DNA from 4 places in the Halomonas sp. IOP_6 genome. Region 2 is predicted to be linked to each of the others. Evidence: predicted binding sites of a transcription regulator. Region 2 holds the regulator's gene; each other region holds the start of a gene.

Region 1 (7,447 bases), on a different contig from region 2:
CTTATCGTCGAAGAAGCCGTTTAATCCGGCGGCCTTCCAGTGTGGCCAGCCCGACCCCGCTAAGTAGCAACGGCAGTGCCAGCAAAAAGCCGCTAGAAACCGGCAGGCCAAACAGCAGCCAATCTGCTAACACAGGCCACACCAACGCAATGTATTCAAAAGGCGCTAGGCGTGACGCTTCGGCGTAACGCAGCGCCAGCGTCATCGCAATATGGGCCGTGCCGCCAAACAAGCCAGAAAGCACTAACAACCACACCACATCACCGTTTAGTGGTGCCCAGCCCAAGGGCAGCGTTGCCAACCCCGCTAGCGCAGAGACCAGAATAAAGTAGAAGGCAATGGAACCGGCTGTTTCGGTACGTGAAATGCGCCGTACGGTTAGCAGCGCTCCAGCAGTTAACAGCGCGCTCAGCGCCCCTAGCGCATAGCCAGCCAGTTGCCCTTGCTCGCGACTGGCCTCAAGCCCTGGCAGCACCAGCACCGCCACCCCAGCCAACGCCAACGCAATAGCGCCCGCCCGATAAAGCGAGAAACGCTCCCCCAGCAGCAAGACACCACCCAACGCCATAAACACGGGCGTCAGCTGGGCTAACAACGTAGTTTCCGCGACAGGCAACAAGGCCACCGCCGCGAACGATGCGAACATTGCCGCTGCCCCAAGCCCCGAGCGCAACGCATGCCCCAGTGGACGGCGCGTCGCCAATCCCTGCGGAAACTCGCGACGAAGCATCAAAAAAACAACAATCGGCAACAGCGCAAATAGCGAGCGGAAAAACACCGACTGCCCTACCGGCACCTCGTCACTCACCGCTTTAATACACACCAACATACCGGTAAACAGCACGCCGGAAAGCACCCGCAGCCCAATGCCCAACCCAGAGCGAGACTCTTCATCCGCTAGCATTTGCCCTCGTCCTTATGTGCAAATAAGTTATGTGCAAATAATCCACGCTTTAAAAGGGTATCGGTTAGCGATTAAACGATAAGCCCATCAGACCCGCTATTTTACACTATGCAACACAATGAGTTAGCGATAAGCAATCAACAAAAACGCCCCGAAACTTGAAAGTATCGGGGCGCTGATGTGCTGTGAAGTGAATCGCCGTTACGGCTTCATCTCTTCAAAAAACTTCTTCACACTGTCGAAGAAACCTGTTTTCTTCGGCGAGTGGCTGTGACTATTGCTGCCGTCAAAGCTCTCTTGCAACTGACGAAGCAGGTCTTTCTGCTCGTCATTGAGATTGACCGGCGTCTCCAGCACCACTTTGCAAAGCAAGTCGCCAGGGGCGCCGCCGCGTACCGGCTTCACACCTTTACCGCGCAGCCTGAAGAGTTTACCGGTTTGAGTTTCCGGTGGAATCTTCAACTTCACACGGCCATCTAACGTGGGTACTTCTAGCTCCCCACCTAATGCAGCATCAACAAAGTTGATCGGCACGTCACACTGCAGGTGTTTGCCATCACGCTGGAAGATGTGGTGTGGCTTGATCGACACCTGAACATACAGGTCACCAGGCGGGCCACCGTTAATACCACTTTCACCTTCGCCATTCAGACGAATGCGATCACCAGTATCCACTCCCGGCGGAATCTTCACCGATAGCGTGCGCGTTTCCCGCACGCGGCCTTCACCGTTACACTTGTGGCACGGCACTTTGATGTGCTGACCACTGCCGTGACAGGTCGGGCAAGTTTGCTGAACCGCGAAGAAGCCTTGCTGCATACGCACTTGGCCGTGGCCATGGCACGTGGGACAGGTTTCTTTGCTAGAACCAGGCTCAGCACCTTCACCATCGCAGCGGTCACATTCGATATGGCGTGGCACGCGGATATCAACGGTTGTGCCGGAAACGGCGTTTTCCAGATCCAGCTCTAAGTTGTAGCGTAGATCACTGCCACGCGCGGGGGCGTTAGGGCCACGACGACGGCCACCACCGCCACCAAAGATATCGCCAAACACATCGCCGAAGATGTCGCTGAAGTCGCCAGCGCCACCACCACCGAACCCGCCACCGCCAAAGCCGCCGCCCTGGCCGTCAACACCGGCGTGACCAAATTGGTCATACGCCGCGCGCTTTTCGCCATCGCTTAAGACTTCGTACGCTTCTGACACCTCACGGAATTTTTCCGCTGCAGTGTTATCGTCCGGGTTTCGATCAGGGTGGAATTTTTGCGCCAAGCGGCGATAGGCCTTTTTGATCTCTTTCTGATCAGCCCCTTTTTCGACACCCAGGACTTCGTAATAATCGCGTTTGGACATGGGTCCTACGCCTCCTGGTTAGCTACGCACTTAATTAGGCGTCTACTTCGGAAACAGCAACGCGGGAGTTGTCTCCCGCGCCACCGCATTCCTTAGCAGATAGAGGTGATTTACTGTTTCTTTTTGTCGTCGTTGACTTCTTCGTACTCAGCGTCAACCACGTCATCCTCTGGCTTGGTGCTGGCATTTTCAGCACTTTCACCGTCCGCCTGCTGAGCAGCTTCTGCCTGCTCGGCGTACATTTTCTGCGCCAATTGGCCAGACACTTCGGTCAGCGCGTCCAGCTTCTGCTGGATGTTGTCCTGATCGTCAGTCTTCACTGCTTCTTCCAGCTCGCTGATCGCGGTCTCGATGGCTTGTTTCTCGTCATCGGTCGCTTTATCGCCGGCTTCCTGCACAGTTTTGCGAGTGGCGTGAATCATGCCATCTGCTTGGTTACGCAGCTGCACTAGCGCTTCGAACTTTTTGTCTTCGTCCGCGTGAGCTTCCGCATCGCGTACCATTTGCTCGATCTCTTCATCCGTGAGACCGCTGGACGCTTTAATGACGATAGACTGCTCTTTATTGGTCGCCTTATCTTTGGCCGACACGTTTAGAATGCCGTTGGCATCCAGGTCGAAGGCCACTTCAATCTGCGGCACACCACGCGGCGCTGGCGGAATATCGGCAAGATCAAAACGACCCAGCGATTTATTCTGCGAGACTTGCTTACGCTCACCCTGAACGACGTGAATCGTCACTGCCGTTTGGTTGTCATCCGCCGTGGAGAAGGTTTGCGTCTTCTTCGTGGGGATGGTGGTGTTTTTGTCGATCAGCGGCGTCATTACGCCACCCAGGGTTTCAATACCCAGGGTCAACGGCGTCACGTCCAGCAGCAGTACATCTTTTACGTCGCCGCCAAGAACACCGCCCTGAATCGCCGCACCAACAGCAACCGCTTCATCTGGGTTGACGTCTTTACGCGCTTCTTTACCGAAGAAATCAGCGGCTTTCTTCTGCACCATCGGCATACGCGTCTGGCCACCGACCAGAATCACTTCGTCGATTTCAGATGCAGACAAACCAGCATCTTTCAGCGCCATTTTGCACGGGTCGAGCGAGCGCTGTACCAGATCTTCAACCAGCGACTCCAGCTTGGCACGCGTCACCTTCACGTTAAGGTGTTTCGGGCCAGTGTTGTCAGCGGTGATGTACGGCAGGTTAACGTCTGTCTGCTGGGCACTGGAAAGCTCAATTTTAGCCTTCTCAGCCGCTTCTTTCAGACGCTGCATAGCGAGGTTGTCGCCAGACAGATCCATACCGCTGTCCGCTTTGAACTGGTCAACTAAGTAGTTGATCAGCGCCAAGTCGAAGTCTTCGCCGCCCAGGAAGGTGTCACCATTGGTGGCCAACACTTCAAACTGGGTTTCGCCGTCAACGTCGGCCACTTCGATAATAGAGATATCGAAAGTACCGCCACCCAGGTCATATACCGCGATGGTTTTATCACCACGGGATTTGTCCATACCGTAGGCCAATGCAGCAGCGGTCGGCTCGTTAATGATGCGTTTAACATCAAGACCGGCGATACGGCCCGCATCTTTCGTGGCCTGGCGCTGGCTGTCGTTAAAGTACGCCGGTACGGTAATGACCGCTTCAGTTACCGCTTCACCGAGGTAGTCTTCGGCAGTTTTCTTCATTTTCTTCAGCACTTCCGCACTTACCTGCGGCGGCGCCATTTTTTTGCCTTTTACTTCAACCCAGGCATCACCGTTATCGGCTTCGGCGATTTTGTAAGGCACCATTTTGATGTCTTTTTGTACGACATCATCTTTGAAGCGACGGCCAATCAGGCGCTTAATCGCGTAAAGGGTGTTCTCAGGGTTGGTGACGGCCTGACGTTTTGCCGCCTGGCCTACCAGCGTCTCACCATCGTCGGTGTAAGCAATAATGGAAGGCGTAGTGCGGCCGCCTTCGGCATTTTCAATGACTTTAGCGCTGTCACCATCGAGCACTGCCACACAAGAGTTGGTGGTGCCCAGATCGATACCAATAATGCGTCCCATAGCAAAAACCTCGAATTCGGTTGTTACAAAACTGATGTTTGAAAGCTGATGTCAAAAAATCTGCTTTTTGAAATTTAAAGCGTTTGCGGGTTTTCCCGCGGGTTGCCCTTTATTTGGGGGCCGCTTGCAGCATTTCAAGGGGCTTTTTTTTGCTTTGCGTCAGCCAATGCTTAATTGGCTTTTTGGCTAACTACCACCATCGCGGGGCGAACTAGGCGGCCGTTAAGCAAATAACCCTTCTGCATCACGTCCATGACGGTATTGGGTTCAAGCTCGGGATTCGGCACCATCGCCATCGCTTCGTGAACCTGCGGGTCGAAGGGCTCACCCTGGGGTTCAACGCTTTCCACGCCAAATTTATTCAATACGCCTAACTGCATTTTGAGGGTCATGGAAACGCCCTCACGATGTACGTCAGAGGCTCCGTCTTCCATGCTCTCTAGGGCTTTTTCCAGACTATCAACAACGGGCAATAGCTCCTTAACAAATTTTTCTAAAGCAAACTTGCGCGCTTTTTCAGCTTCTTGCTCAGCTCGGCGACGCACGTTTTGAGCTTCAGCAGCGGCACGTAGCGCTTGGTCTTTAGCTTCCGCCAAGCTCTGCTCAAGCTCTTCCACCTGAGCGGCTAGCATATCGGCTTCTGGGTTTCCCACGCCGCCCTCTAACGCAGCGTCTTCCTCGATCAAGCCTTCCAGCTCACCCTCGACCAGGCGCTCTTCAGCCGCTTGCTCGGTGACTTCCGCTTCTTGCTCTTGGCGGGCCAACTCATCTTCTAATGGGGTTTGCGGTTCTTTTGCCATGCCTAGCTCCTGAAAAGTATGCAGCGGTGGCATTAACGGCCACCTCGGTTAAGTAACGAGTATTAACCACGTATGGACGCTATATGGGGGCCATAAAAGCCATCTCAAGAGGGGCATTGAAGTGAGTTATAGACTACTGTATAAAACAACAATTATTGGATAAGTATCCAGCTTCTGTGCCGCACCGCCTCAGGAGGCCTTATGCTCACGCAGCTAGCAATCCAAGATTACGCTATTGTTGACCGCCTTGAACTCGACCTAACCCGTGGTATGACGGCGATTACCGGGGAAACTGGGGCAGGCAAATCGATTTTACTCGGGGCACTTGGCCTATGTTTGGGTGAGCGTGCCGACGCTGGCAGCGTGCGCCATGGGCGTGAGCGCACCGACCTTTCCGCTCGTTTTGATATTCAACATCTACCCGCTGCCACAGAGTGGTTGACTGCTCGCGAGCTGCCTGCTGAAGAGTGCTTGCTGCGCCGTGTGGTTACAGCCAGCGGTCGCTCCAAAGCGTGGATCAATGGCCACCCTGCCACCATCGCCGACCTAAAATCGCTGGGCGAGCAGCTGATTCAAATCCATGGACAGCATGCTCATCAGGCACTTATGCGTGAAGAAACCCATCTCGCCCTGCTAGATGATTATGCCGGGCTACGTGAGCGTAGCCAGCAGTTGGCTGAAACCTTCCGCGAGTGGCGCAGCGCCCGGCGGCGATTAAAAAAACTCAGCGAAGAAGGCAGTGAAGTTGAGGCAAAGCGGCAGTTGCTGCGCTACCAAGTAGAAGAGTTAGATCAACTGGGACTGGCAGAGGGTGAGCTGCAAACGTTAGAAGAAGAGCAGCATACTCTCGCCCATGCGGAAGAGACGCTGCGTGAAACCCAGTTTGCCGCCGATTGCTGCGCGAGCGATGAAGGTGGCGCTCTGTCGCTGTTAAATCAAGCCTATGCCCATTTAAGCGCGCTACCCGGCAGTGACAAAGGCACACTGGCCAATACCTTGGCCATGCTTAGCGATGCGCGCATTCAAGTAGAGGAGGCTTCAAGCGAGCTAAATCGTCTTGCCAGTACTACCGAACTAGACCCGGAACGCCTAGCCTGGGTAGAAGAACGGCTTGGCGATGTCCACCGTATTGCCCGCAAGCATCACGTTGCCCCGGAAGAGATTTGCGCGCTGCATGCCCGGCTCAGCCAGGAAGTCGAACTGCTAGAAGCCAGCGACGACGACCTGGAGTCGTTAAGCAACCAAGTGTCTGAATACCGCGAGCGCTATCGCAGCGATGCCAAACAACTAAGCGAGGCGCGACAAAAAGCCGCCGTTCGCTTGGGCAAAGAAGTACAACAACAGCTAGGGTTCTTGGCCATGGGTAAAGCACGTTTTGACGTGGACGTTACCCCGCGTGAAACGCCTACGCCAGAAGGCCTGGACCACGTCCAATTCCTGATTAGCGCGAACCCAGGCCAGCCTGCTAGGCCGCTAACCAAAGTGGCTTCGGGCGGTGAATTATCGCGCATCAGCCTTGCTATTCAAGTGGTGGCCGCCTCCCACTCCACTATTCCCAGCCTGGTCTTCGATGAAGTGGACGTGGGTATCTCGGGAGCGACGGCCGAAATTGTCGGTCAACTGCTACGCAAGCTCGGCGAAAACGGTCAAGTAATGACCGTCACCCACCTGCCTCAGGTCGCCGCTCAGGCGCATCAGCATCTGCATATTGAAAAACGTGCCAAACGAGATAGCACGCTGACCCATATGGCCCTGCTAGACGAGCGTGGTCGGATTAGCGAGCTCGCCCGCATGCTGGGCGGTGTAACGCTATCTGACCAAACACTCGCCCACGCCCGCGAAATGCTGCACGCTAGCCAACGGCCACCGCACTAAACGCTTTTTTTCAATCGATAACGCGCTAGCAAACGCCACATACTATAAAAAACGCCCCTAGGGCGCGAATGAGTCATCACTCGCACCCTAGAGGCATTTTATTTAGCGCGACTATTTTTTATTTGTGGGGCCGCTGTCCTGTCGGGTTACGTCCGACCCACGGGGGCGTACGTAAAGCACCAGGGCATGGTCCACAAGTTCATAGCCGTGCTCTTCGGCGATCTCTTGCTGACGTCGCTCGATGATTTCATCGACAAACTCAATGATTTCACCACTTTCTAAACACACCATATGGTCGTGGTGGTCTTCTTGAGTCATCTCGAACACCGCGTGGCCACCATCAAAATTATGACGGATCACCAAGCCTGCTGATTCAAACTGAGTCAGCACGCGGTACACGGTAGCCAAGCCAACATCCTCGCCCGCATCAATCAGTGTTTTGTACACTTCTTCTGCGCTAAGGTGGT
Region 2 (7,447 bases):
CCACTCGATATCCATCGGGCGCTGGTAATGTTTTTCAATGATCATGGCTTGCCGTGCAAGATCCATGATCTGCTCATCGTTAATACAGAACCGACCACGATCGTTAAGCGGCACATCAACAGTTTCAACTGATTTACCAGCACTGGCATCTTGCCCATAGATCATTTTGATCAATTTAGAGCCTAGCGTCCGGCGAAGCACCGCGGGACGGCCAGCCTCAAGCGTGGGCTTGTGCACATAAAATTCATCAGGATTGACAGCCCCCTGGACGACGGTTTCACCAAGCCCCCAGGAAGCAGTGACAAACACTGCGTCGCGGTAACCAGACTCGGTATCCAGCGTAAACATAACCCCGGAAGCACCTGTCTCTGAACGCACCATCTTCTGCACACCCGCAGACAGCGCCACATTCTCATGGGCGTAGCCGCGGTGAACGCGGTAAGAGATCGCGCGGTCGTTGAATAGCGATGCAAACACTTCGTGCACCGCCTGTTTAATATTGTCAAAACCTTCAATATTGAGGAACGTTTCCTGCTGACCAGCAAAAGACGCATCAGGCAGATCTTCTGCCGTGGCCGAGCTGCGTACGGCAACTTTCAAGCTGGGATGCTTAGCCTGAAGCTGCTCATAGGCACCGCGTAAAGCATGTTCAAATGCAGGGGGAAGTGGCGTATCAATAATCCACTGGCGGATAGTCTTGCCAGCCTCTGCCAACGCCTTAACATCATCGACATCAAGGCGAGCAAGGGTGGCGTTGATGCGGTCATTTAGCCCTTCGTGAGAGAGAAACTCACGATAGGCATGGGCCGTCGTGGCAAATCCACCCGGCACTGTCACGCCCACACCTGATAAATTCGAGATCATTTCGCCAAGCGAAGCGTTTTTACCACCCACACGTTCGACGTCTGCCATACCTAGCTGATCGAACCATAGAATGTACTCTTCCACGCAACCCCCTCGCTTTTAGACTGCTTTGCGACCTGACAGGCCGACTCTAATTGACCATGTCACACTAGCATCGCCCCACCGCATTCGCCATTGGTCTAATAGCGAACGGAGTGGAGGATTTTTACAACAAAGTGCAATAAAGGGCTTTTTATGTAGTCTTAATGAGGTAATTTTTATTAAATATGCGTTAAAACGAACTGCAATGTGAATGGCTTGGCAACGATTGTGCTAACCCACGCCTCACCCCACAATAGCAACTTTATTTATTGACGGATTTAGCGATGAAGCGAACAGCCTTTTTTATTTCTGATGGTACTGGCATTACGGCAGAAAGCCTTGGGCGTAGCCTGTTAGCTCAATTTAGTGATGTTGAAATTAATATGCTTACAAAGCCCTACATTGATACGCTGGAAAAGGCTCAAGCTTTAGCGGAAATAATCGACTCTACCGCCGTCCGTGACGGCCATCGGCCGATTATCATTGATACCATTGTGGATCAGGATATCCGTAACGTCATTCGACAGGCCTCAGGTTTCAAGGTGGATATCTTCTCTACCTTTTTAGAACCCCTAGAGCAAGAGCTAGAAACACACTCCTCTTACAGCGTCGGCAGAACGCACTCGATTGGTAGCGATGATGTCTACATGGATCGCATCCATTCCGTCCATTTTGCACTAGATAATGATGATGGCGCACGAACGCACCAATACGATAAAGCCGACATTATTCTGGTTGGCGTTTCACGTTGCGGAAAAACACCCACCTCTCTTTATCTAGCGCTTCAATTTGGTATTCGAGCAGCTAACTACCCATTAACTGAAGATGACCTGGATGAAGATGGCAGTTTAAAACTACCCAAGGCACTGGCTCCTCATAGACACAAGCTGTTTGGTCTGACAATTGATGCTCGCAGGCTAGCAGCAATACGCAACGAGCGCCGTCCAAACAGCCGCTACAGTTCAATGGATCAGTGTTTGCAAGAAGTTGAACAGGCTGAGTCGCTATATCGCTCGATGCACATCCCGTTTATCGATACGACACGCTTTTCAGTAGAAGAGATATCAACCCGAATGATTGCGGAGACAGGCCTAGCCAGGCGCTTCTCGCCCCGCTAGGCCAGAACATCACATGCCCTTGGGAGCAAATATTCCAGGGGCATTACGCCAGTAGCCTTTATAATCCATGCCAAAGCCGAACACGTAACGATCTGCAACCTCTAGGCTACAGTAATCGGCTTTTAAGCCAGGCACCGCTTTACGGTCATGCTGCTTATCCACCAGCACGGCCGTTGTAACGCTCGCCGCTTGGGCTTCCTCGCAGTAGGCAAGAATAGCGGCTAACGTAGAGCCTTCATCAAGAATGTCATCGACGATGACTACGTGGCGCCCTGCCATGGGAATTTCTGGAGAAACACGCCAAAAAAGTTCGCCACCACGCAACTCATTGCGATAGCGGGTCGCGTGCAGATAATCAACCTCAAGAGGGAAACCTAATCGAGTTAGCAGGTGCCCTGTAGTGATCAAGCCGCCATTCATAACACAGTAAAAAACCGGCAACTTATCCCCTAGATCTTTGCTAATTGCCTCGGCCATTCGATCCAGTGCGCGCTCAACTTGTTCTTGAGAAATTAAGCAGTCAGCGTTATCCATCAGCTCACGCATTGAGTCAAGCGACTCAAGCGCCTCTTTATCCAGTTTGGACATCGGGTTACTCCAAGAAGAGGTTAACTAGTCAGTGACTTAAAAACGAAATAATTTAAGAAAAGATGGGGTTAGTTCGCCAACGCTTCTAATTTGGCATGGGTACGACGCCAGCGGCCAAGCGCCGTTAGCGCATCCACATCTGGACGGGCTCGCCCATAGCGTAGCTTGATTGGTCGTTTGCTGTGTAATCCTTGGCATGCTTCAACAACGTCTAACGCTGCAGAGCGGTCATTACAGACCAATAGCATGTCGCATCCTGCGGCAAGGGCAGCACTGGCGCGCTCCTTCGGGTCACCCGCTTCATGAGCACCCGCCATGCTTAAATCATCTGAAAAGATACAACCTTTAAACCCCAGGGACTCTCTTAACATTCCCAACCAGCTAGGTGAGAAGCCAGCAGGACGTGAGTCAAACGCACTATAAATAACATGGGCAGGCATAACACCATCAAGCTGAGTAGCAAGCTGGCTAAACGGAACAAGATCGCGCTGTTTAATAAGCGCCAGCGGACGGTCATCCACAGGTAACGCCACATGGGAGTCAGCGGCAACGCCACCATGGCCAGGAAAATGCTTACCTACCGCCGCCATACCCGCTTCATGCAAACCGTTGATAAAACACTGACCCAGCGCAGCGACGTGTGCAGGGTCGGTGCTGAAGCTACGATCACCGATAACGCTAGAGATGCCACTTTCGACATCTAAAACAGGCGCAAAGCTGATATCCAGACCGCAAGCAGCCATTTCCATCCCCAGCAACCAACCCGCATCTTTTGCTAGTGCAAGACCGGATGCCGAATCCTCAGCGAATTGATCACCAATGCGTGCCATGGCTGGCATGCGAGTAACGCCTTCTTTAATTCGCTGAACGCGACCGCCTTCTTGATCAATACCAAGTAACAGCTCGCCGCGAACACGACGAATATCACTGCAAAGCTTTCTAACCTGGTAAGCATTCTCGACATTTCTAGCGAATAAAATGACACCGCCCACAGCAGGGTCCATCAAAAGATGTTTTTCAGCTTTGGTTAATCGCGGCCCTTCAAGGTCAAGCATGACCGGGCCTAAAGATTGAGTCATTGTGATGGATCCAACAAAAGGGCCGTCAATTTTAGTTGATCAATCTCTCGTGTCAAAAAATCAATAATAAGCTGCCTACGCTTAGCCATTATGAAGCCAAACAGGTGTGCCCGGCGGCGCATGCTCAAAAAGATAAAGCAGATCGTCATTGCGCAACCGAATACACCCATGTGAAGCAGCCACACCCATCGGTTGATCAGGTGGCGTGCCATGAAGGTAGATAAAGCGACGCTGAGTGTCGACATCCCCGCCGCGATTCACTCCTCTCTCTAAACCACAGAGCCACAAAATGCGCGTTAATATCCAATCACGATGAGGGAATTCCGCCGCAAGCGCCGACGTAAACACCTCCCCAGTCCACCGTCGCCCCCGAAAAACAGCATTATCAGCTAAACCGCCCCCTATCGATGCGCGGATATAATGCCATCCCAGGGGGGTTTGACCACTACCTTCCTGCTGTCCTACACCTTTCTCACCGGTGGATACAGAGCACGTGTACTGCAGCGTACGCCCTTGCCACCAGCATAGCTGCTGCTGTTTGATATTGATGTCTATCCAACCACCATTCTGCGGGGGTAGTTCAGCTAGCGTGGGCGTTCGCATAATGTCCTTCATCAGCAGCAGGCGGTAGCGGAGCATTCATGGCAGCAACCACGACAGGGCGTAAACGTCTTACCAAATCCCTGACGGTTACTTGCTCATTATAGTCTTTCGCAGCAATGTCTCGCAGCGCATCTAGACCCGACAGCGTAAAAATCACGGTGCCCAACATGAAATGCAGTCGCCAAAAACGCTCAGCATCAGGTAAATCTGGCGTTGCCTGGCGCACGAGTTCAGTAAAGCGGGTAAATACGTCTCCGTACTGCTGTTGGATATAACGGCGTAAATGCCCTTGTGCCTGGCTATACGCCAACCCTAGCAGACGCATAAACACCTTCAGGCTATTGCGCTCAGCAGGCACTGCCAGCACCGTGCTTGCCATTGTTTCCAACAGCACTTCAAGCGGAATCACATCACCGTTGTACTGCGCTTCCAGCTCATCAAGCGCCGTATGAAAACGTTGCGAGAAGGGGTCTAAATAGCGCGCAAACACCGCTTGGATAAGCGCTTTTTTAGAACCAAAGTGGTAATTGACAGCCGCCAAATTGACCCGCGCTTTACTGGTGATATTGCGTAGCGATGTTTCGGCAAAACCACGCTCGGCAAACAGCACCTCAGCGGTATCGAGGATACGTGTTACCGTATCAGATTGCGCCATAGCGCCCTCCAGAAAACGAGTGTTTAAAACATCGTTAAATACTATGCCATAACGCTATTTGGCTCAATCACTTATCTTTAGCTTTTTACCCAACGCTCAAATACACCCTAGGCCCCTATTCAAACGCCTGCCATCAGACGCTCCGTCGACAGAGCCCCTCAGACTTACCGTTCTTATCTCCACTCCTGACACCATTCGCATAACGACTCCCATGCCATAGCGAAACGCTCTAGCATGTACTGGACAGAGCAACATACTGTATACTTAACCACATACTGTTTAAGCCGACATGTAGCCACTGTCTTGTTTAATTTTTTGGAGTTTGTTATGTCGCGTCCACTTACTGCTCGTCAACAGCATGTTTTTGATTTTATTGTTAAAACGATGTCTGAATTTGGCTATCCGCCAACCCGCGCAGAAATTGCCAAAGCGCTAGGCTTTCGCTCCCCTAACGCTGCTGAAGAGCATTTACGAGCGCTTGAGCGTAAAGGTGCCATCCGCATCATTCGCAATACCTCGCGGGGGATTCGACTGCCTAATCAGGAACCGCAGGATGTCAGTGATGTCTCGGCAACAGCGCCTGCCGCCAACGTAGAACCACTACCCAATGGCTTACCTGTCATTGGCGAAGTGGCCGCAGGAAGCCCGATTCTAGCAGCGGAACACATTGATCGTTATTGCCCACTCCCCGCTGAATACTTTACCCCCAAAGCGGATTACCTTCTTCGGGTGCGAGGCTTGTCAATGAAGGATGTTGGCATACTGGAAGGCGACCTTCTTGCCGTGCATCGCACCGACCGGGTTCGTGATGGCCAGATTGTGGTGGCAAGGCTAGAAGATGAAGTAACTGTAAAACGCTTTAAACGACAGGGCCATACGGTGACGCTGATTGCTGAAAACAACGACTTTGCGCCCATAGAAATTGACCTACGCACGCAGCAGTTGGATATCGAAGGGGTGGGAGTTGGTGTCATACGTGGCGGTAACGGCCAAGCACTGGGATAAGCGAGTAAGTGTAAATGCCGGTGAGGCACTCGATAGAGATACTCACCGGCTATCGCAATGTTACTGAGAGTCTATATAGCGACGATCATTAAACGTAGCTACCCAACTCGGGTGATACACCAATAAAATACTGAGCAACATCCCTGTGATGAAAGCCTCGGAGGGCATTAACAGGGGTAAGAAGCGCGCATACTCTTGGGCTAAGTACACAGCTTCAGAGTCGGTACCCGCCACCATGATTAGCAAGACCGCCGACAACCCTCCTGCCAGTGTTGCCAGCGCTGCGCCAAAAAAGCCGCATACGAATAGAAAGATCATCAAGTTATCCGGCAGGCGCCGATCTACCCATCGCCATACCAAACCGGTAATGACCGCAGGTACAATGCCGGTTACCAATACATTAGCGCCTAGTAACACCCATTCGTTGCGGCCAATAGCTGACATCGCAACATTAATCAGCACATTGCTGATTAATGCGAGAGGCATTTTGAATACCAACGTCATTAAGACAGTGAATACTAAGTGCAGGGTTAGCCAATCGACTGCCTGAGCACGCAGTTGCCACATCAACACTACAGCGAGCGTCGCGGCTAACCACCGATGCTGAAGAGCCACATCGCCTATCAGTACTCGCCAAGGGCGCAGCCATATCATCCATGCAAGTACGCTCAACGATACCAACCACGTCAGCAACAATGCCCAGGGAGCTAAAACACTTTGCGCGAAAGACATGGATGCCCCTATCTACCCGTCAGCTAACGACAAGCCAGCTGTAAAATTGAATTGACTAAAAACTCTGCGTATCTAAACAACATGCTTAGCTGAACACCACGGTCTTATTGCCATGGATTAATACTCGGTCTTCTAAATGCCATCGTAAACCACGCGCCAATACCGCTTTTTCGACATCGCGCCCAAAACGCACGAGATCCGTTGGCGTGTGGCAATGACTTACCCGATGAATATCTTGTTCAATAATCGGCCCAGCATCCAGTTCTTCAGTGACATAGTGACAGGTAGCACCGATTAGCTTAACGCCACGCTGGTAAGCTTGATGATAGGGCTTAGCACCGGCAAAAGAGGGTAAGAAGCTATGGTGGATGTTAATCACCCGTCCCGCGTAACGTGAGCAGAGCGAAGGTGGCAAAATCTGCATGTAACGTGCCAGCACAACGCAGTCAGCCCTTGCGCTATCAATCTGAGTTTGCACCTGCTCGAAAGCAACCTGCTTGTTATCAGGATCTACGGGCACATGATGGTAAGGAATGCCATACCACTCAGTGAGTGATCGCATATCCTCATGGTTTGAAATAACCCCGACAATATCGCAATCAAGCTCCCCAGCCTGCCAACGATAAAGCAGATCAACCAGGCAGTGAGACTCCCGCGACACCATCAACACCACACGCCTACGCTTTTGAGTATCGACGAGCGACCACTGCATATTGAAGGCT
Region 3 (7,447 bases), on a different contig from region 2:
ACGTACCAGCAAAAGCCGAAAGCAAAGCGCCAGTGGTCTCGAGTGGCCCGGAAACGTACACCGTTAAGCTCAATGGCAAAGCGTTTGTAGTGGAAGTGTCTGAAGGTGGCGAGATAGGCGCGGTGCAGGAACAGGCGGCAGTGAGTACTAACGCACCCAAAGAGGAAACGTCTGCACCTAGTGGAGAAAGCATTGATGCACCGCTTGCTGGCAATATCTTCAAGGTCAATGTACGCCCTGGTGACCAAGTAGCGGATGGCGATGTGGTGATTATTTTGGAAGCCATGAAAATGGAAACCGAAGTGCGCGCCAGTAGTGCCGGTACCGTATCGAAAGTTAACGTCAGCGAGGGTGACAGCGTCGCCGTTGGCGATTCGCTGATCGAGCTTTAAGGGCATTTGGCAATGGAAAAACTAATTACCTTATGGGAGGGCTCGGGGCTTTATAACCTTGAGCTTGGTCAGGCGGCCATGATTTTGGTAGGGCTTGGGCTGCTCTATCTTGCCATTCACAAGAAGTTTGAGCCGTTGCTGCTGGTGCCAATTGGGTTTGGCGGCATTCTTGCCAATATCCCTGAGGCGGGCTTGGCAATCTCAGCGCTCGACCAAGCGATTGAGGTGGCAAAACCTGCTGTGCTGCAGCAGATAGCTTCCGTACTGGGCGCTACCCTTGATCCATTAAGTGGTGTGGAAGCTTGGCGAGAGTCGCTTAAAGCGATTGCCCACGACGCAGCGGCTCCCGATCAATTACGTGCGGCAAAGGATATTGCGGTTGGCGTAGGTTATAGCGATGGGATGCTCTATAACTTCTACAAAGTAGCGATTGCCTCTGGTATTGCGCCACTGATTATCTTTATGGGCGTGGGGGCCATGACCGACTTCGGCCCGTTGTTGGCTAACCCGCGGACGCTCTTTTTAGGAGCGGCTGCTCAGTTTGGCATTTTTGCCACACTGTTTGGTGCTGTGATGCTGACCTCGCTGGGGGTGATGGACTTTTCGCTTAATCAAGCGGCTGCCATTGGTATTATCGGCGGTGCTGATGGTCCAACGTCTATTTATGTATCAAGCGTATTGGCTCCTGAGTTGCTGGGTGCTATCGCAGTGGCGGCGTACGCCTACATGGCGTTGGTGCCGCTGATTCAACCCCCGATTATGCGTCTGCTGACCACCCAGAAAGAGCGTCAAATTAAGATGACGCAACTGCGTCCGGTATCCAAGCTGGAAAAGATCGTTTTCCCGCTGATGTTATTGATTGCCGTCGCGCTTTTCCTGCCTGATGCAGCGCCGCTATTAGGGATGTTCTGCTTTGGTAATTTGATGCGAGAGTGCGGTGTGGTTGAGCGCTTATCGGATACAGCGCAAAACGCTCTGATCAATATCGTGACGATTATCTTAGGACTATCGGTTGGTTCCAAGCTGATGGCAGATAGCTTTCTGGCATTCGAAACGCTGGGTATCTTGGGCTTGGGTATTGTGGCGTTTGGTATTGGCACGGCCGCAGGCGTGTTGATGGCGAAGCTGATGAACCTGGTCAGCAAAATGCCGATTAATCCGCTGATTGGTGCCGCAGGTGTTTCGGCAGTGCCGATGGCCGCGCGAGTGGCTAATAAGGTTGGCTTGGAGTCGAACCCGCATAACTTCCTGCTGATGCATGCCATGGGCCCTAATGTGGCAGGTGTTATCGGTTCTGCCGTTGCGGCGGGTGTGATGATTAAATATTTAGGTTAGAACCCGCTAGCAGTGCCATTGCGCAGTTATTGTTACGTGATGGTTAGCGACTAAAACGCGGCTTACCGAGCAATTGCTCGCGTAAGTCGCGTTTTTTTGTCAGAGATACCAATGATCTTATTGTGGCGGCACTTTTTGAATATCGAGTGCTGTCTTTAGGCGATTTTCAAGCGTAGCGAAATTTAAGGCCTCATCTCTTGGCCAGCCAATCGTGAGGCATACGCCGCTGCCATCGTACTCTGCCTGTTGGATGGGGATTTTCTGCTCGTCACACCAAGCGCGCGCGACTGCTTCATGGGCAAAGTTGACACGCAGTTGGTAGTTATCCCGTTCGACGACTTCGCGTGTAGGTAATGTTTCAATCCCAGCGTTAACCGACTGTGCGTAAGCCCGGGCAAGACCACCAGTGCCCAACTTGGTGCCGCCAAAGTAACGAATCACCACGCAGCCTATTTCACCCATCTGGCTACCGAGCAAGGCTTGATACATGGGTCTGCCTGCTGTGCCGCCGGGTTCACCATCATCAGAGAACCCTATGTGCGTTTGCTCTCCTGGCGGGCCCGCAATAAAGGCCGTGCAGTGATGACTTGCGTTGGGATGAGCGGTTTTTGCTGCCTGCAGCATTGCATAATAGTCAGCTGTGCTGGGTGCATGGCATATCCACGTGAGGAAACGACTTTTTTCAACCTCAATTTCAGCGGTATGCCATGTGGCGGGTGCTAGGTCTGGAACTCGGTAACGCAATCGATGCTCCCTAAAGCGGGTGGCGAATTAGTGGTGCCGAGTGTTGTTAGCGCCATGCTCGACGCCCATCACCATTCCCAGCACTTGAATATCACAATTATGCAGGAAGACGGCAGGCATGGCTGCATCTTCGGGCCATAAGTGAACGCCAAGTCGACTAATTGAAAGTTGCTTTAGGGCAACTTCTCGCTGGTTAATCGTCGCGATAGCGGTTTCTTGATGGCTACCGTGCTGATAACGGCGAATAATGATGACATCGCCGTCGAATAGATTGCATTCACGCATTCTGTTGCCACGCACGCGAAGCGCATACGTGTTGCGCCGCGTTACACGAGGTGCCGAATAAATAGGGCGACCTGTATTCGACGCTGTTTGAGATAGCGCATGTTGAGTTATGTTCAAGGGTGTTGGCATTGTCATCGTCATGCAGTTTTCTCCAATGCAGCGCCCGCTCCCTAGGCGTGTAATTGAGCAGATTGCTGTGTTTATAATCGGTAGTGTTTTTTCATACAGTGTTTGTAGTATAGACCTGTTTTTGCATACAGTGCTAGTGCTCTGCATTGTCTATTGTTCTTAAGCGAAGATTGGTTGAAATGTGATGCGACCCCAGACCGCAGAGAGCGACTGGCGAGAAAGGGGCTTTCCGTGTAGAGTTCGACGCAAAATCTACGTGCCTGGAGATATCCTTGAGCCTCTGCCTACAAGCCCGACAGCTAGCCTGTGAACGCGATGATCGTTGGCTGTTTGAGGGGCTAGATCTTGATATTCAACGTGGCGAAATAGTGCGCATCGAAGGCCCTAACGGGAGCGGAAAAACGACACTGTTGAAAATTCTCTCAGGCCAGTTGAGCGACTACCATGGCGACATTTATTGGAATGGCGACTCAATGCGCAAGGTGCGTGAACATTTTCTCGCCAATCTACTCTATTTAGGACATGCCCCTGGCATAAAAGCGGGTCTTTCTCCGCTGGAAAACTTAGCGTGGTACCAAGCGCTTAGCGGCGAAAAAGGCGACGATTGTCAGCGTGAAAAAGCGCTGGAACAGGTTGGGCTGAGTGGCTTTGAGGATGTACCCGCAGGGCAGCTTTCTGCTGGACAGCAGCGGCGAATTGCCCTTGCGAGACTGACGCTTACTAAGCGGGCATTGTGGGTCCTGGATGAACCTTTTACAGCAATTGATCGCCACGGAGTGGCAGCACTAGAAGCGCAGCTTGTTGCGCATGCCAACGCGGGAGGCTGTGTGTTAGTGACGACACATCATGAGTTAACCGCATCATCCGTGCTTAGGCGCGTTCAACTGGGGTAGAAGGAGACAGTGTTGCCAAGCTCACACGCCACGACAGGCATCCCAGAAATGTCGATGCATGCGCCCTCCGGTGGGCTCATGGTTGCCATTAGTGCCACCTTTAAGCGAGATCTAACGCTGTTGCTACGTCGTCGTGGTGAAGTGCTTAACCCATTGGTGTTTTTTGCCTTAGTGATTACGCTCTTTCCGATCGGCATTTCACCTGATCCCCAGTTACTGGCAGAAATAGCGCCTGGGTTGCTGTGGGTGGCGGCATTGCTAGCGGCATTGCTTTCTCTGGATAGTCTGTTCCGGAGCGACTACGACGACGGCAGTTTGGAGCAGCTACTGTTAGCCCCTCAGCCGCTGGCGGCGCTTAGCCTTGCCAAAGTTGCTGTTCACTGGCTGCTGACAGGACTGCCTTTGGCACTTATGGCGCCGATTTTAGGTATCATGTTGGCACTTCCTGCCGGTAGTTACATGGTTTTAGCGCTATCGCTGGCATTAGGAACCGCAAGCCTCAGCTTGATTGGTGCGATTGGCGCCGCGCTGACCGTCGGATTAGCTCGCGGCGGTGTATTGCTGTCACTGCTGGTGCTGCCGCTCTATATTCCAGTGCTTATTTTTGGTGCTGGCGCCGTGCAGGCCGCTATTTTAGGCGATGGTATCGCGGCGCATCTGGCTATTTTGGGCGCACTTTTAGCGATTTCGTTAATGCTAGCACCTTGGGCTATTGCCGCCTCGCTACGCATCAGCATCAACGGTTAAAGGACGAAAACACCATGTGGGCCTTTATAAATAAACTGAGATCACCCAAGTGGTTCTACGCGATTAGCGCCAAGCTTCAGCCCTGGTTCTGGGCAGCGGCGGTGCTCCTGTTACTGCTGGGAAGCGTTTGGGGGCTGGTATTTGCTCCCGCGGATTATCAGCAGGGCAATAGCTTTCGGATTATCTATGTCCACGTTCCTGCCGCTTTCCTAGCACAATCCATTTTTGTCTCAATGGCAATTTCAGGCTTGGTATTTATGGTCTGGAAAATCAAAGTAGCCGATATGGCTGCCACCGTGATGGCGCCATTAGGTGCGGCGATGACCTTTGTAGCACTTTTTTCAGGCGCAGTATGGGGCGTGCCTACCTGGGGAACCTGGTGGATGTGGGACGCGCGTTTAACGTCCATGCTGATTTTGCTGTTTTTGTATTTAGGTGTCATTGCACTGCGCGGCGCTTTCAGTAGTCGCGATAGCGGATCTCGTGCAGCCTCAGTGCTGGCGATGGTGGGCGTGATTAATATTCCGATCATCAAATATTCGGTGGACTGGTGGTACACCCTGCACCAGCCTGCCTCGTTTACGATTACCGGACGTTCGGCAATGCCCATGGAAATGTGGGCACCGCTGCTCATTATGGTACTCGGTTTCTACTGCTTTTTTATAGCGTTAACCCTGATGCGTACGCGCAGTGAAATACTGCGCCGTGAAACCAATAAGCGCTGGGTGCAAGAGCTAGTAGAGGAGGTGAGATAATGGCTTTTTCCTCACTTAATGAATTTTTTGCCATGGGTGGCCACGGGCTTTATGTGTGGGCTGCTTGGGGCATTACTGCGTTGTTGATGCTGGTGATAGTTTGGCATGCGCGCCTCGAGCGCAGCCAACTGCTGAAAGGCGTGAAGCGCCGTGTGCGCCGCCAAAATGCCCATCCCCAGGCCGCGCAAGCACCGGTTAACTCTGCTCAAAGGGACGTTCGTAATGACGCCTAAACGTAAACAGAAGCTGTTCGTTATTTTAGGGTTGGTTTCATTAACCGCGATAGCGGTGGGGCTGACACTTTATGCGCTGCGCTCCAACATCAATTTATTTTTTAGCCCGGTGCAAATTGCTCAGGGCGACGCACCCATGGAACGCCAGATTCGCGCGGGCGGAATGGTTAAAGAGGGGTCAGTGTCGCGTGATCCTGAAAGCCTTGATGTTGAGTTTACCGTGACGGATTACGTCGATGATTTGGAGGTCTACTACAGCGGGATTCTGCCGGATCTTTTCCGTGAAGGGCAGGGGGTGGTCGTGGTAGGAGAACTTCAGACAGATGGGCGCTTATATGCCGATAAAGTCCTAGCCCGCCACGATGAAAATTATATGCCGCCCGAAGTGGCGCAAGCATTAGAAGAGGCAGGTTACTCCCCGGCAGATTATCAGGCAAAAGCGGCTGAGGTGGGTAAGCGTTTGGAGCAGGAAGGCACCCCCCAAGCAAGCGATTATTAATGTCTTATCGTGTCAAGCAGGCGGTTATGCCCACTGCTAATTCGGAGCGCGCATGTTCATCAAAATGATTCCTGAAATCGGCCACTTTGCTCTGGTCATTGCCCTTTTAATGGCCGTGATACAAGCTGTGATGCCGCTGGCGGGGGCAGCTACTCGGCGTCCACTATGGATGGCTTATGGCAAGCCCATGGCAACAGGGCAGTTCTTCTTTATTGCCATTGCCTATTTGTGCCTAACGGCCAGTTACCTGCTGGATGACTTCAGCGTTGCTAACGTCGCCAACAATTCTAACTCGCTACTGCCCTGGTACTACAAGTTTAGTGCCGTGTGGGGAAATCATGAAGGCTCGGTCTTATTGTGGAGCTTAATGCTGGCTGGTTGGGGGTATGCCGCTTCGGTATTTTCCGGTGATTTGCCTCGCGATATGGTAGCGCGAGTGCAAGGCGTCATGGGGATGGTCTGCGTTGGCTTCCTACTATTTATCTTGATGACCTCCAATCCATTTGAGCGGCTACTGCCGAATATGCCTCAAGACGGGGCTGATCTTAATCCACTGCTGCAGGACTTCGGGTTGGTTGTGCATCCCCCGATGCTGTATATGGGGTATGTCGGTTTCTCGGTGGTATTTGCATTTGCCATTGCTGCGTTGCTAGGTGGGCGTTTAGACGCTGCCTGGACCCGTTGGGCACGTCCCTGGACTAATGTGGCCTGGGCATTTCTAACCGTAGGCATCGCGCTAGGTAGTTGGTGGGCTTATTACGAGCTGGGCTGGGGCGGCTGGTGGTTCTGGGATCCGGTTGAAAACGCCTCACTGCTGCCCTGGCTAACAGGAACGGCGCTGGTGCACTCGTTGGCGGTCACTGAAAAGCGCGGTTCGTTTAAAAGCTGGACAGTACTGCTGGCTATTTCAACCTTCTCGCTGTCATTAATGGGCACGTTTCTGGTGCGCTCAGGCGTCCTGACCTCAGTGCACGCGTTTGCTAACGACCCTTCCCGCGGCTTCTTTATCTTAATGCTGTTGGCGATTACCGTAACGCTTTCGCTGCTGGTATTTGCGCTGCGCGCGCCCCGTGTGAGCCACAAAGTCGGCTTTAATTGGTTATCCCGTGATTCGTTGTTGCTGGTCAATAATATTCTACTGGTCATTATGACGGTCACCGTACTGTTAGGGACGGTCTACCCGCTAATTTTGGACTCCCTTGGGTTAGGTAAAATCAGCGTAGGGCCTCCGTACTTTAATGCACTTTTTGTACCGCTAACGGTGGTGATGTGCATGTTTATGGGACTTGGTCCGATCGCTCGCTGGAAAAGCATGAATGCCAGTGAACTGTGGCGTAAGCTTTGGCTGTCAGGCGCTGCTGCGCTGGTCCTGGGAAGTGCTATGCCGTTGCTATATGGCGGCGAATGGAATCTGTGGGTCTCTTTAGGCATTATT
Region 4 (7,447 bases), on a different contig from region 2:
TGTTTGACATTGAAGCCGCTTAGTAGCACTGGCTTCCAGGGAAGCCAGTGCTCACTTCGTTATTCCACAAGTTTTTCCAAAAACGGTCTAAAAAGCTATTTCAAAAGTTATTTCAAAAACGCTCGCAGCGTTTCGCTGGCTTGGTCGATAGCGACGACGCCATCTAAATGGCCGCGGTTGCCTTCCAGGGTTTCAAGCGTCACCTCGGTACCGTCCGCTTCAATCAGTTCGGCAGTGCGGCGCACGCCTTCGGGGGCGAAGACGAGGTCGTTTTCGCTATAGAGCATCAGCGTTGGGGCGTCGATGGCGGCCAGTCCTTCTTCTAACGAGTCACCGTGGCCAGTCATAAAGAGCTGGTTGGCGCGAACCAAATATAGCAGGTGGTTGGCATCAGAAAGCTCGGCGCGGGCGGCGGCGACGTCATCCAGCGTTTGCTCAATGGCGTAGCGAGCGTTGATATCTTGAGCGGGGTCGCGCTCGTCATCGGCCCAATCGCGGTTGAAGGTTTCATTGGCCCACTGCCAGTGATTGGCGTTGAGGGTGACGATCTTGAGCGCTTCTTTTAGGCCATCGGTGGGTGGCTCGCCATCGTAGTAGTCCCCCTCATTCCAGTTGGCGTCTAAGCGGATTGGCGCCGCCCAAGCGCTAAGCGTTGCCAGCAACCAGGGGTCGGTAACGCCGCCACCGATAACGGGAATCAACCTGTCCACTTTGTCAGGGTACGCGCTGGCCCATTCAAACGCTTGAAGCGCCCCCATCGAGGCACCCATGACCGCGTGTAGCGATTCAATGCCTTGGCTCTCTAGTAATGCGCGCTGTACCTCGACAAAGTCACGAATCGTCACTACAGGAAAGTCCATTCCCCACGGTTCGCCGGTGGCTGGATTAATAGAGGCGGGGCCAGTGGTGGTGACATTGGGGTCGTGGGCGTTGAGGTTCACCAGCGTATCGGACGCAATAATGTAGTACTCGTCGGTATCCAGTGGTTTGCCGGGGCCAATGATGGCATCCCAGTAGCCGGTTGGCTCGCCATCTGGATCATAACGGCCTGCTGCGTTGCTGGTACCAGAGAAGAAATGGGTGATTAAGATGGCATTGTCACGGGCGTCGTTTAATTCACCGTAGGCTTCCCAACCCACCGCAAGTTCGGGAATTGTTTCGCCGCCTTGGGTAGTGAAGTCTTGCATCTCGAAGGTTTGTTTTTCGACGACGCCATCCCAGGCCAGTAGCGGTGATGCTGCAAGTAATCCGAGGCTAGTAACTGTCACCACGGTCAATAAAGAGTGTCGTTGCTTGAGAACCATACGCCTTCCTTAAATGAGGGATTGTTATGATTATTGTTGGCAACGGCTGCGTTGCCACCCTCATAGCGTAGTCGGCTTTAGCGCACTTTAAAGGGGTTCAGCCCGTTAGCTTGTTGCATCATCATGCGTTTGGCGAGCGGTACGCGTTCGGCAAGATGCAGGCTGAGATCACCCAACTGGCGTAGCGGTTTTGCACCGGTAAACAAGTGATGGAAGCTGTCGGTGGCGGCAATCATGGCTTGGTTGGCCAAGCGGCGCTGGCATTCGAAGCGGTGCAGGCTGATAGAGTCACCTGGGTCGCGGCCTTTGATGATCAGCTCTGCCAGGGTATCGGCATCGTGCAGGCCAATATTCAGCCCTTGGCCTGCCAACGGATGCACCACGTGGGCGGCATCGCCAATCAGGGCTAAGCGCTTACCGATATAGCGTTTGGCGTGCTGGCGTCTAATTGGAAAGCTCGCCTTTGCGACCACACGGGTTAGCTTGCCTAGCCGCTTGGGAAAGGCTGTTTCAATGGCCGTTTTTAGGGCGTCGTTGGAGAGCTGTTCACGGGCTTTGGTGGCTTCGTCGCTGTCATACCACACCAGCGATGCACGATGGCCTGGTAAGGGAAGCATGGCAATCGGGCCAGTGGGGGTGAAGCACTGCCAGCTAATATCCTGTTGGGGGAGCTCGGTTTCCACGTTAATAATCATCGCCCGCTGATGGTAGTCGTAGCTACTAACGGTAATGCCAGCAAGTTCTCGTAGCGTCGAATGCGCGCCATCTGCGCCAACAATCAAACGGGCACTTAAGGTTTTGCCGTTATCTAGCTCCAGCATGCGGCCGGTGCTGGCCGCCATGGTGCTGAGCGGTGCGCACTGGGTGTAGCAGGTCACGCTGGGAAGATTCTCTAAGCGTTGCCACAACGCATATTGCAGGGTACGGTTTTCGATAAAAATACCGAAGTCATCCATGCCACTGTCCTGGGCAGAAAACAGCGAATGGCCGGAGCCATCCTGATTGGCGACATCAATATGGCGAAACGGGCAGCAGCGCTCTTCGGGAAGCACGGTGCCGCTCGCTTTTACAAACGCCAGCGAACGGGCATTAAGTGAGGAGATGCGCAGGTCATAATCGCCGCTGAGCGGGGTGGGAGCGCTGCCGCGTTCTACCAGCCCAACCGACATGCCGGTATGTCCTAATCGGGCCGCTAGCGCGGCACCCACCATGCCACCGCCGACAATGATAATCTCGTGATCCCACTGCATGAGACACTCCTTACGTTGAATAACGAGGGCATATTGCATGACCCTTTATTGTCATACAGTATCGGTTACTTGTCGCAGTGTTGCATAGGGTGATCCATTGACACAGGCCGTGGAAATGATAGATAGCATCGCGCAGGCGGGGGAAGCGCTGGCGGAGTTTATTGAGCGCCACCCTAAACTGTGGGTGATTACTGGTGCGGGAGTAAGCACCGACAGCGGCATTCCTGATTACCGCGATGCCGACGGGCAGTGGAAGCGACCGCCACCGGTACAGCATGGCGATTTTATGGCCTCACTTGCCGTACGCCAGCGTTATTGGGCGCGGGCGCTGATCGGTTTCAAAGCTATGCGTGAAGCCCAAGTGAGCGGTGCGCATCGTGCACTAGCGGCGCTTGAAAGCATGGGCTACGTGGAACTGCTGGTGACACAGAACGTAGACCGTCTGCATCAGCGGGCAGGTTCCAGCAAGGTGATTGATTTGCACGGGCGAGCAGACATGGTGGCGTGCATGACATGCGGTTATCAACTCATGCGTCACGCCATGCACAGCGAAATGGCCAGGATGAACCCGCGCTTTGCAGCGCTAGGTGCCCACCATGCGCCCGACGGCGATGCGGATTTAGAAACCGATTTTTCGACGTTTAAGGTGCTGGATTGCCCGCGCTGCCAAGGCATCTTAAAGCCCCAGGTTGTTTATTACGGCGATGTGGTGCCGCCAGCGCGGCGCTTGGCTGCCCAAGCAGGGCTGCAAAACGCCGATGCCGTGTTGGCTGTGGGCACCTCGTTGATGGTGTATTCCGGCTACCGCTTCTGCCGTGATGCCCACGCCATGGGTTTGCCGGTGGCCTCGCTGTCGCTGGGCGTCACTCGCGCCGATGCGCTATTAACCCATCAGTGGCGTGCGCCGTTAACGCCAGTGTTAGAGCATGCTGTCGGCTGTTTGCAGCAGCGTTTACTTGACTAAAGTGCTAGGGTATTAGGCAACGATTGTCACCAACAGCGGAGTCGCCCGTGCTGTCATTTGAACACCAGTTTGCAACGCTTCCCGAGCCACTGTGGATGGCCTGTCAGCCCACGCCAGTGAGCCGGCCCGCGCTGATTGTATTTAATGAGCGCCTGGCAGAAACGCTGGGAGTTAAGACAGGGCTGAAGAGTAAGCCTGATGATGCCACCCTTGCCCAGTGGTTTAGTGGCAATCAGCTGCCGCCGGGCGCAGAGCCACGGGCGCTGGGCTACGCTGGGCATCAGTTTGGTAACTTTGTACCGCAGTTGGGCGATGGCCGCGCATTGTTACTGGGGGAGGTCGTCGACCAGAACGGCATACGGCGCGATGTTCAGCTCAAGGGCAGCGGGCGCACGCCATTTTCCCGTGGTGGTGATGGGCGTTCGCCGCTGGGGCCGGTGCTGCGGGAGTATCTGGTCAGTGAATTTATGGCTGCAATGGGCGTACCCACCACCCGTGCGTTAGCCGCTGTTTCTACCGGCGAGCGAGTCGTGCGCCAACTGCCTGAGCCCGGCGCAGTATTTACTCGCGTGGCAAGCAGTCATATTCGTGTGGGTACCTTTCAATTTGCTGCGGTACGCAGAGATGAAGCTGCTCTGAAAGCGCTGGCCGACCATGTGATTGAGCGCCACTATCCCGAAGCCGCTAGTGCAGATGATCCTTATTTAGCCTTGTTAGAGGCGGTGGTTGCTCGCCAAGCGGCGCTAGTGGCGCGGTGGATGAGCCTTGGGTTTATTCATGGCGTGATGAATACCGACAACTGCAGCATTGCCGGAGAAACCATTGATTACGGCCCCTGTGCCTTTATGGAGCAGTTTGACCCGCAAAAAGTCTACAGCTCGATTGATCAAGGCAAGCGCTATGCCTTTGATAACCAGCCCGCCATTGCTCAATGGAACCTAGCCCGCTTTGCCGAGACGCTGCTGCCGCTGATGCGCGAAGAGGGCGATACCGTCGTCGAGCAGGCCACCGATATCATCCGCCGCTTTGGGCCACTGTTTGATGCCGAGCAGCGCCGCCTGCATGCGGATAAGCTTGGCCTTGCAGCAGACAGCGACCAAGCGGTAACGCTAATGGAGATGCTGGAAAGTCAGATGCACCAGGGGCGGATGGATATGACCGCTACCTTTGATGCGCTGACACACTTCGCCAGCACCTCAAGTGAAACGCATAAGGAAGCACTGCTGGCGCTGACGACCCAACCCAATGAGTTGGCGGCATGGTTAGATAAGTGGCAAGCAGTACAGGTTGCCAGCCAAGACAGCGAGCGCTTAGCCGCCATGCGGCGTGCTAATCCAGTTGTGATTCCCCGTAACCACCGAATTCAGGAAGTTATCAATGCGGCTTACGAGGGCGACTTTGCGCCGTTTCACAGCTTACTTGCTGTGGTCACCCAGCCCTTTGATGAATCCGCAGAAGCACGCCGCCTTGCAGCTCCCGCAACGGAAAACGAGCAGGTATTAAGAACGTTTTGCGGTACTTGATTTGCCCAAGCTGAAAAGTAAGCCATCACGGCGGTAATAGCTCACATCGCGCTTGTGGTAAACTGTGATTATTTACAGGTAAGGGCGGAGGCAAGGGCAACCTGTGCGCAAAATTATTCATTGCGACTGTGACTGCTTCTACGCAGCGGTTGAAATGCGCGACAACCCAGCGCTTAACGATGTGCCGATTGCGATAGGCGGCAGCGTTGAGCAGCGCGGGGTTGTCGCTACTTGTAATTACCCCGCCCGCGAATTTGGCATCCACTCGGCCATGCCCATGGCGCAAGCACTCAAACGCTGCCCACATTTGACCGTTATCCGCGGTGATATGGCCAAATACAAAGCGGTGGCGCGTCAAGTATTTGCGATTTATCGCGATGTGACTGAACTGATTGAACCGCTCTCGCTAGATGAAGCCTTTTTAGACGTTACTGATATTTCCCTGTGCAACGGCAGCGCCACCCGCATGGCCGAAGCGATTCGCCAACGGGTTAAGCAGGAAGTAGGCATTACCGTCTCGGCAGGTGTCGCACCCAATAAGTTTCTTGCCAAAATTGCCAGCGACTGGCGCAAGCCCGATGGTCTGTTTGTGATCACGCCGAACGATATCGATGGCTTTGTACAGCAACTGCCAGTCAAGAAAATTCACGGCGTAGGGCCACGCACGGCTGAAAAATTGGCGGGGTTGGGTATCCAAACCTGTGCGGATTTGCGGGCTCGCCCGCTCACTGAGCTGGTCGAACAGTTTGGCCGTTTCGGTCATCGACTGTTTGAGCTTAGCTTTGGGCGCGACGAGCGGCCAGTGAAAACCCATCGTGAGCGGAAATCGATCAGCACCGAGCAAACCTACTCCCAAGACTTACCCTCTCTGGAAGCCTGTCGCCAACAATTACCCGACCTACTCAACGACTTAGAGCAGCGCTATGCCAGACTAGACCCAGCGCCCGGCGTGCGCGGGTTAATGGTAAAGGTAAAATTTAACGACTTTACCCAAACCACGGTTGAACACGCCGACCCCGCACCTAACCTGGATCAATTCGAATCCCTGTTAACTATTGGTTGGGCGCGAGGGGAGAGGCCAGTTCGGCTATTAGGCGTGGGCTATCGTTTGGCAGAAGAAGCCACGGTTCAACAACTCTCGCTGTTTTAATTAGCCTGTTAATACTTATGTCGATTGACGCTCATACAAAGGCGCGTTAAAACAGACGTATGATAGTTTGTTTATTTGCTAGCTAGCGTGGGTGCTGCTGCCACGCTGCTTTCCTGTCTTCTTACCCTGCGAGCTAACCATGTCTGCCCATGCCACCCAACGCCCTCGTTTAGTGTTTGCCCATGCGAATGGCTTTCCTGGCTTAAGCTATCGCACGCTGCTGGAGCCGCTGGCGGAGTCGTTTGACCTCCATCCGTTGGACCGATTGGGTCATCACCCGGATTATCCGGTGAACCATAACTGGGGCAATTTAGTCGATGAACTGTTGAGCTACTTGCCGGTTACAGACACACCGTTATTGGGTGTTGGTCACTCGTTAGGCGGTACGCTGATGGCCATGGCGGCAGATAAACAGCCAGAACGCTTCTGCGGCGTCATTATGCTTGACCCTCCGTTGATGCTGGGGCCGGATGCCTGGGTGATGAAAGCGGCGAAGCGATTTGGTTTTATGGACCGCATCACCCCTGCTGGTAAAACTCAGGGGCGGCGCAGTGTGTGGCCTAGTCGAGAAGCCATGGCTGACTCGCTGCGCCGCCGTGGGTTATTTCGCCGCTTTACCCCAGAGGCATTGAACGACTACATTGAAGCAGGCACGCGCTTGCTGGATGACGGTAGCGCTGAGCTAACCTTTGACCCAGGTATTGAGGTGGAGATATTTCGCCACCTGCCGGATCATCTGTCGGGATTGCCACGTCGAGTCGGTGTGCCGATCCACTTGGTGGCAGGGAAGGAGTCGCATTTACTCACTCCCACACGGGTCAAGCGGCTTCAGCGTCGTGGGTTAGCTATCAGCGAGGTTCCCGGTACTCACATGTTCCCTATGGAGCATCCTGATGAAACGCGGGCGGCCATATTGGCGGCATGGCAGCGCTTTTCACAGGGAGCCAGTAAGCGCGCATAAAGCGCATAAGGAGGCAGGATGTATCTTTCCGTACAGCTAAGCTATTACCCGCTGGCCGATGATTTTAAGCCAGTGGTGAAAGAGGTGGTAAAACGTTTGGAAGCCACAGGGTTAGAAGTTCACCCTAATCGAATGAGTACCCAGGTGTTCGGGGAATTCGATGCGGTGATGGCCGCTTTAAGCGATGTGATGAAGTGGTCGTTTGAGACTCATGGAAAAGCGGTTTTTACAGCTAATTTCCTCGAAGGCGATCGACGCCCTCGGTAAGTAGAGAGCTGGCATGGCCGAAACAGCC

The links. Region 2 encodes LexA, which represses DNA repair genes until DNA is damaged. Its sites were predicted from a motif close to TACTGTNTANNTANACAGTA; they were not measured.
Region 1: the regulator LexA is predicted to act here: its motif matches at 5,240-5,259, upstream of recN (DNA repair protein RecN).
Region 3: the regulator LexA is predicted to act here: its motif matches at 2,967-2,986, upstream of K7H08_RS04320 (LexA family protein).
Region 4: the regulator LexA is predicted to act here: its motif matches at 5,102-5,121, upstream of dinB (DNA polymerase IV).

Annotation. Positions count from the first base shown of each region.
Region 1 is NZ_JAIRBO010000006.1:231,372-238,818, reverse strand. Features, by position in the region: gene K7H08_RS13205 (DMT family transporter) at 2-904, opposite strand; gene dnaJ (molecular chaperone DnaJ) at 1,106-2,260, opposite strand; gene dnaK (molecular chaperone DnaK) at 2,371-4,305, opposite strand; gene grpE (nucleotide exchange factor GrpE) at 4,476-5,105, opposite strand; gene recN (DNA repair protein RecN) at 5,307-6,980, shown strand; gene fur (ferric iron uptake transcriptional regulator) at 7,092-7,447, opposite strand, start outside.
Region 2 is NZ_JAIRBO010000015.1:30,088-37,534, forward strand. Features, by position in the region: gene ppsA (phosphoenolpyruvate synthase) at 1-948, opposite strand, end outside; gene ppsR (posphoenolpyruvate synthetase regulatory kinase/phosphorylase PpsR) at 1,230-2,063, shown strand; gene K7H08_RS17820 (hypoxanthine-guanine phosphoribosyltransferase) at 2,073-2,651, opposite strand; gene nagZ (beta-N-acetylhexosaminidase) at 2,720-3,730, opposite strand; gene K7H08_RS17830 (L,D-transpeptidase family protein) at 3,812-4,333, opposite strand; gene K7H08_RS17835 (TetR/AcrR family transcriptional regulator) at 4,311-4,988, opposite strand; gene lexA (transcriptional repressor LexA) at 5,316-5,993, shown strand; gene K7H08_RS17845 (energy-coupling factor ABC transporter permease) at 6,054-6,725, opposite strand; gene purU (formyltetrahydrofolate deformylase) at 6,811-7,447, opposite strand, start outside.
Region 3 is NZ_JAIRBO010000002.1:156,943-164,389, forward strand. Features, by position in the region: gene oadA (sodium-extruding oxaloacetate decarboxylase subunit alpha) at 1-392, shown strand, start outside; gene K7H08_RS04310 (sodium ion-translocating decarboxylase subunit beta) at 405-1,727, shown strand; gene K7H08_RS04315 (IMPACT family protein) at 1,845-2,471, opposite strand; gene K7H08_RS04320 (LexA family protein) at 2,499-2,897, opposite strand; gene ccmA (cytochrome c biogenesis heme-transporting ATPase CcmA) at 3,158-3,778, shown strand; gene ccmB (heme exporter protein CcmB) at 3,827-4,525, shown strand; gene K7H08_RS04335 (heme ABC transporter permease) at 4,540-5,280, shown strand; gene ccmD (heme exporter protein CcmD) at 5,280-5,513, shown strand; gene ccmE (cytochrome c maturation protein CcmE) at 5,503-6,012, shown strand; gene K7H08_RS04350 (heme lyase CcmF/NrfE family subunit) at 6,065-7,447, shown strand, end outside.
Region 4 is NZ_JAIRBO010000002.1:100,690-108,136, forward strand. Features, by position in the region: gene K7H08_RS04075 (E22 family MetX-like putative esterase) at 108-1,304, opposite strand; gene K7H08_RS04080 (UbiH/UbiF/VisC/COQ6 family ubiquinone biosynthesis hydroxylase) at 1,382-2,554, opposite strand; gene K7H08_RS04085 (NAD-dependent protein deacetylase) at 2,670-3,518, shown strand; gene K7H08_RS04090 (protein adenylyltransferase SelO) at 3,566-5,041, shown strand; gene dinB (DNA polymerase IV) at 5,145-6,191, shown strand; gene K7H08_RS04100 (alpha/beta fold hydrolase) at 6,331-7,152, shown strand; gene K7H08_RS04105 (YkoF family thiamine/hydroxymethylpyrimidine-binding protein) at 7,171-7,419, shown strand.